One region of the Paenibacillus sp. FSL K6-4396 genome, then DNA from elsewhere that is predicted to be linked to it. Evidence: riboswitches for the same ligand, from Rfam matches in the RefSeq annotation. Region 1 holds a riboswitch; the other holds the start of a gene.
What was found. Region 1 has a riboswitch for S-adenosylmethionine ahead of mmuP (S-methylmethionine permease). Riboswitches for the same ligand answer to the same signal wherever they lie in the genome.
Positions count from the first base shown of each region.

Region 2: it holds a riboswitch for S-adenosylmethionine, as region 1 does, so the genes downstream of both, metA (homoserine O-acetyltransferase MetA) here and mmuP (S-methylmethionine permease) in region 1, are expected to answer to the same signal.

Region 1 is NZ_JBBOCR010000001.1:6,170,779-6,174,526, forward strand. Features, by position in the region: gene mmuM (homocysteine S-methyltransferase) at 1-717, opposite strand, end outside; gene mmuP (S-methylmethionine permease) at 695-2,107, opposite strand; SAM riboswitch class I at 2,200-2,301, opposite strand; gene MHB85_RS27140 (Ger(x)C family spore germination protein) at 2,372-3,574, opposite strand; gene MHB85_RS27145 (GerAB/ArcD/ProY family transporter) at 3,571-3,748, opposite strand, start outside.
Region 2 is NZ_JBBOCR010000001.1:1,954,855-1,958,602, forward strand. Features, by position in the region: gene corA (magnesium/cobalt transporter CorA) at 52-987, opposite strand; SAM riboswitch class I at 1,439-1,562, shown strand; gene metA (homoserine O-acetyltransferase MetA) at 1,799-2,716, shown strand; gene MHB85_RS08960 (PLP-dependent transferase) at 2,741-3,748, shown strand, end outside.

The DNA of each region.
Region 1 (3,748 bases):
AAAAGATAACCAGGCATACGCATGAGGAAACTCCTTCAGTAATTCAACCAGCACCTGAGCTTCCTGCAAGGAAGGAATCGTCTCAAACGCCAGAATATCAGCACCCGCTTCAATCAGCGCCGCCATACGCGGACGGTGAAATGCGGCAAGCGTCTCATCCGACACGCCGTAATGACCCACATACTCTGAACCGTCCGCCAGATAAGCGCCGTACGGACCTACGGACCCGGCAATAATTGGACGTAGACGAAGACAATTTCCTTCGCGATCCCCTGTACGATCTGTTATATACTCCTCATTCTCCACCGTCTCAGCACGTACCGAAGAAGCTTCTACAAGCTGACTTGTCGAGCTTTCTCTCCCTACTAGTCTACTCTGCACTTCTGCCCACACGTCATCTCTCGCCTGTGCAGCCAGTTCCACCGTCTTGCGGATCAGCTCCAGTGCTGCCTGTTCATCGATCCCTCTCTTGCGGAAACCATCCACCGTCGCCTGATAACTGGATGTAATCGCACAGTCGGCTCCTGCTCGAAAATAATCTGCATGGACCTGAACGATAACATCCGGATTCTCAAGTAACACACGAGCAGACCATAGTGGATCATCGAGATCACATCCATGCTGTTCGAGTTCCGTTGCCAGCGCTCCATCCAGAATCATGACCGGATGTTCACGCAGGATCCGTTCTAAGGGGTTAGTCTGTTGTGCTTGCGTCATGTACTTGTCCTCTTTTCTTATTCACACGTTCTGTCAGATAATAAGCAGCGTAACACACTGCAATAAACGGAACCCCACAATATAGCGCAATTCGCTGTGTCGGGTCAAAGGCAATACCTATGCATGAAGCCAGGCATAATATAAATGAAACAATTGGTACCACCGGATATAGTGGTGTGCGGTAGACCAGATCTTTGACCGCATGTCCTTCCCGGATATATTGTCTGCGGAACATGTATTGGGAGACACTGATACTCATCCATACCGCAACGACAGCCAGACCTGAAATGGAAACCAGTGTAATATACACGGTACCTGGCGCAATGATGCTGGACAGCAAGGCCAACGCACCACCCACCATACTAATCAGAAGTGCATTCAGCGGTACCCCGCTTTTGGTCAATTTGGCAAACCACGGAGAGATCGTTTTTTTGTCAGCCAGAGACCAGAGCATCCGTGAAGATGCATATAGGCCCGAATTGGCAGCAGAGAGAATCGCCGTCAGAATAACAAAGTTCATAATGTCTGCTGCATAGGGTACACCCACCCGCTCCATTACCGCTACAAACGGACTTTCCAGTACACTGGCATCCGACATGGGCAACAAGGCCGACAAGATAATAATCGTTCCGATGAAGAAAATAACCAAACGCCACAGCGTTGTATGAATAGCTTTCGGTATCGTCTTTTCCGGGTTCTCCGTCTCACCCGCGGCAATGCCGATTAACTCGGTGCCTGAGAAGGCAAAGTTTACAGCAAGCATGGTCATCAATATGGCTGTAGCCCCATGAGGGAACCACCCGGATGCGGTAATATTCGATAGAAATGGAGCCGGTTCAGAATCCGCCATGGGAATGAACCCAAACATGGCTGCGCCACCGATAATAATGAAGATTACGATAGTCACTACTTTTACAGATGAGAACCAGAACTCGGATTCCGCAAATAATTTCACCGTTAATGCATTAAACAGAAAGATCATCAGTGCAAAGAGCGCACTCCATATCCATACGTTCACCGATGGGAACCAGCGCTGCATCAGCAATCCAGCGGCTGTGAATTCGGAGCCAAGCGCAACAGTCCAGGTTAACCAGTATAACCAAGCCACCGTGTAGCCTGTTGCCGGTCCGATATATTTGGCTGCATAACTATGAAATGCTCCCGTCTCTGGCATATGAACAGACAGTTCACCAAGACAGAGCATCACCAGATATACAACGATGGCTCCGATTAGATAGGACAGAATGGTTCCCAGTGGTCCCGCCTGCTGAATGGTGTAACCTGAGCTGAGGAATAATCCCGTTCCAATGACTCCTCCGAGAGAGAGCATGACCACATGCCGTGCTTGCATTTTCCGCTGAAAATGCCCTTTGTCGTTGTTGTTTTCCATACCAGCTGCTCCCCTACTTCTTCATCCAGAAAAAACAAAAAAGACCCACTCTGCCTAAAGAGTGCGCCGTTACTGACAAATAAAAACAAACGCTCCTATCTATCAGGCTTTCACCCGCTGGAATTAGCACAGTATCCTTCAGATCTGTTGCTGAGGTTTCTAAGGGCCAGTCCCTCCACCTCTCTGGATAAGAAAATGATTTTTTACTAATATAGCGATCTATCATGAATGTGTCAACATTTAAATAATAAATGGCACACCTCGCTATTCCGTGGAAGACCCCGGATTGGTGATGGTGGTCTTTACCTCATACGTGATCGGCACGGTGCTAAAAATTTTATCCCAATCGTCTTTGACTTTTTTCCATGTTTTAGGTTCTTTGATACGCAAGCTATCCCGAAAATCCGCAACATCTACTTTATAGGTATGCTGCAGTTTGTATAACACCTGTCGAATCTGTTGTTCAGCCAGTTCAGCAAATTCTTTTTCCAATTCTCTGAGATAAGCACCTTTTTCCTCTTCCTCTGGAGCACGCCAATCCTCCATCAACCAGCCTTCGGATTCAGTCTTCACATGGAATGAAATATCATCGCCAACCACTTTTGGAATTATTTTTGTTTTTTTCTTCTTCATTTCATATACAACAGTGAATCCCGCTTTATTGTATGTCTTCAAGATGCCTCCTTTTTCTTTAGGTCTGATCCACGACAGCCCTTCTAGATCCGTTTGGCTGAGTTCCCCGATGAATTTGGTCGTTTTCCCATCAAAGATACTGGCACCGGAGAACTTGTCCTCTCCATTGAAGTTCAGTACATTCTGGAGCAAAAAGCTGGAACCGGATTGCATTTGTGCATCTAGTTTGGAGAGTAGAACGGGGTCCAGGATTTTATTGGACAAGTACGAATTACCTGTAATACCTGTAAGATAAAATGCTGGAATCCGGGAAGGATCATCTGAAGTCAGTACATCAGCAGCGCGATGATGGCTAATCAGCACCAGACAGTTAGGACGAATATCGTTATCCCGAAGTACAAAATCCAGCAGCTGGTCCAGACCATACTTTTTGGCGATATCCTTGGACACAACGATAACCTTCAGATGATGCCCGATGAGCGGATGATCTCGCCTTAGTGCAAACTGACGAAAGATTTGCAGCAAGGAATCTCCGGTAAGCTGTTCATTGGAGTAGGACGTTTTACCAGAAGCAGGTGACCCGGATTGTTGGCTCTTCTGACTGCTGGAGTTACCGGGAGCAATCTGTACCGTGGCTGTCACATTGTTCTGCTTGGAATACGCTCCTCCCTGATTAGCGATGTTTTTCTCAAATTCCGTCTCTTTGCCAATATCGATCCCAAGACCAACGTATACACTTAGATCCTCTATCTCCCGACTGCTCCAACATCCGGATATCGTTAAGAGTATGCATAATACAGTGGCTAAGCGTAACAACATACGGAATGTAATCATGCATGCTTGCCTCCTTTTTTACGAATCAGACTTAACAACAGTAGTACCAGAGGTAAAATGGCAAATAACCATACGGACACGTTACCCAGCATATCTCCTAGTTCGAAGGTATCATCCACGGTCTTGGGCATCATTGCTATCAGATAGATGAACGGAAGCAGACCGTACATAATA
Region 2 (3,748 bases), 4.2 Mb from region 1:
ACGAGGCGTTTCTCCCGGAGGAGCGCTTCGTCTTCGTTATTTCATACGAGTTCATACCCAGTCTTTCTTGCGGAAAATGAAGAACATGCTCAGGCCCAGGGTAACCATTAGGCCAATCACAACAAAATAGCTGTATTTCCAGTTAAGCTCTGGCATATTCGTAAAGTTCATGCCGTATATACCGGTAATGACCGTCAGCGGCATGAAGACCGTGGTAATGGCGGTAAATACACGCATGATTTCATTCGCCCGGTTCGCAATACTGGATTGGTAGGCTTCTCGCAAGTTGCCCATCAGGTCGCGATAAGTCTCAAAGGTTTCAGATATTTTTACAGCATTCTCATAGATGTCACTGAAATACTTTTGCAGTTGATCATCGATGAGACGCAGATCTTTTTTGTTCAAGGTGTTAATGACCTCTTTCTGAGGTCCAAGGACTTTTTTCAGCCACAGAATCTCACTGCGCAGCCCGATGATCTCATTCAGATGTGACTTTTTGGTATGCATCAGAATGTCTTCCTCAAGCTTCTCGATCCGTGCTTCAATTCGGTCACCTACGGTGAAATAATTATCAACAATCAAGTCAACCAGCAAATAAAGCAGACGATCCGGTGTACTGATTTCCTGTTCCCACAGGATGGGTTTCAGTGTGCGCAATTCGCTTACCTTGTGCTTGGTAACACTAATAATGAAATGTCTGCCGAGGAATAAGTTGACCGCACGTAGAAATATCTCTTCATCATCAAAACGGATGCTATTAATCACAATAAAATAATGGTTCTCATAAATTTCAATCTTCGGACGTTGTTCTTCGTCACTAAGACAGTCTTCCACAGCCAGATCATGCATCAAGAACAGCGGCTGAAGTACCGCCAAATCGTCTACGTCTGCATCAATCCAGTAAAATCCTTCCGCTGGTGGAGTCAGCGCCTGCTGAATATCGTCCACCGGAATAAATACACCGTTGTTTACCAACCGGATTTTCATCGTTAATCTACTCCTTCTGCACCCGCCAACTTGGCGGATATTATCATTATGGGCGCAAAAAGAACAAATCAGCCGGTCGGCAGCGGAGCCTGGAGATCAGGGCTGCGTTCACTATATAATCAAACGGAAGTCACGTCCCGCTGCCGGCATGCTGATGTCAATTCTCTATGCAGTTTGTCGGAATTCGGCTGCCAGTCAGGCCTCGGGTCGCCATCCATTTAATATGTCACCTCTCACATAAGGGTTTATAACACCTTGTTTAGTATACCGCTGGTACAAGGTGCTTTCAAGCGCAAAAATGTGTCTATTTCGCGCCCTGAGGCAGTGTATGACAACGGATGATGAACGGTTCCGATCTGGGAAGCAGACATCGAACTGCATCTTGACGTGAGGGCATTAATGTAATAAAGTAGACGGTGAACCATATTTAATTACAATCTAATACAGCGAAATCTTATCAAGAGTAGGTGGAGGGACTGGCCCGATGAAACCCGGCAACCGGCGGTATACCGCACGGTGCTAATTCTTGCAGCGACTAAGTGTCAAGTGGCACTGTTGTAACTGAGAGATGAGAGAGGCGCATATCTTTTTTACATATGACCTTTCTCGAAATCCGAGGAAGGTCTTTGTTATATGCCCCGACTTCTCAGCAGTGATTTTCGCTAAGGAACTTGAGGTTGTTTGTAACGTTGGATGAAAGAGCAATTCAATGTTTTTACAAGCTCAAGGCAGTCTATAACTGTATTGATGTGAAGACATCAAGCCAGGGGTGGCTGCATCTATCTATGCACAAGGAGGAGTTAGACTTACTATGCCAATCAAAATACCCGATACTCTACCAGCAAAAGAAGTACTTGAAGGAGAGAATATCTTCGTCATGGATGAAACTTCTGCATATCAGCAGGATATTCGTCCACTCCGTATCGCTATATTAAACCTGATGCCCACAAAGGAAACGACCGAAACACAATTGCTTCGTCTGGTGGGAAACACGCCTATTCAGGTGGATGTCGTTCTCGTACATCCCAAATCCCATACGTCGAAGAATACGTCTCAGGAGTATTTGGATCTGTTCTATAAAACCTTTGATGAGATTGAGCACCGCCGTTTCGATGGAATGATTATTACGGGTGCCCCGGTGGAACAAATGGATTTCGAAGACGTGAACTATTGGAATGAAATCCAGGAGATCTTCGAATGGACCAAAACCAATGTGACTTCAACCCTCCACATATGTTGGGCTTCCCAGGCAGGTTTATACCATCATTTTGACGTACCCAAGGTTGCACTTGATGAAAAGTGTTTTGGCGTTTTCCCACATACCATCAATAAACCACATGTTCCATTGTTGCGTGGATTCGATGAAGTATTCAACGTTCCACATTCCCGTCATACGGAAGTGAGACGCGAAGATATTGAAAAGAATGAGAATTTAGAGATTTTGGCTGAATCCGAGGAAGCGGGGATCTTCCTGGTTGCTACCAAAGACGGCAAACAGATTTTTGCCACAGGACATGCCGAGTATGACCCGTTCTCATTAAAGTGGGAGTATGACCGGGATGCAGCCAAAGGTTTGGATATCGCATTGCCTAGACATTATTATCCGAATGACGACCCTTCCCGTGTGCCACCAGCTACTTGGCGCGCTCATGCCAACTTATTATTCTCTAACTGGCTCAATTACTATGTGTATCAAGAAACACCTTACGATATTGGCCCGCAAATCTAATCGAGATTACAGGAGGATGCAGCAATGGAAGACAACAACAAGTTGAAAATCGAAAGCCGCTTAGCACAAATTGGGTCCATCAATGAACCGGTAACAGGCGCCATTAACTTTCCGATCTATCAATCCACTGCGTTTCGCCACCCGAAGCTTGGACAAAGCACGGGGTTTGATTATATTCGTACCACTAATCCAACCCGTAAAGTGTTGGAAGAAGCCGCTGCAGCGCTGGAGTCCGGTGATGCAGGGTTTGCCTGTAGCTCGGGAATGGCCGCGCTGCAAACGATCTTTGCCATGTTTGGTCAAGGGGATCATCTGATTGTATCGCTGGATCTGTATGGTGGAACCTATCGTCTGCTGGAACGTATTCTGTCCCGTTTCGGCGTAACTGCTAGTTATGTGGACACGAATGACCTGGCAGCACTGGAGAAGGTTCGTCAACCGAATACAAAAGCTGTATTTATTGAGACACCAACCAATCCACTGATGATGATCACCGATGTGGAAGCCGTTGCTTCCTGGGCGAAAAGTTACAACCTGTTGACCATTGTTGACAACACGTTGTTGACTCCATTTTTCCAACGTCCGATTGAACTGGGTGCCGATATCATCATTCATAGCGCTACCAAATATCTGGGCGGACATAATGATGTGCTCGCCGGACTAATTATTACCAAAGGTGAGGCGTTATCTGCTGAGATGGCGTTCCTGCATAATTCCATTGGAGCGGTATTATCTCCAAGTGACTCCTACCAGTTGATGAAAGGTATGAAAACGCTGGCTCTTCGCATGGAGCGTCATGAGCACAATGCACTTACTATTGCCAAATACTTGCTTGAGCACCCAGCGGTGGTTGAAGTGTATCATCCAGGTCTATCCGATCATCCGGGGTATGAGATACAGAACAAACAATCCACGGGTAACACAGGTATCTTCTCTTTCAAAGTGAAGGATGCACGTTATGTTGAACCGTTGCTACGTCATATCCAACTCATTGCTTTTGCCGAAAGTCTCGGCGGAGTTGAATCACTCATG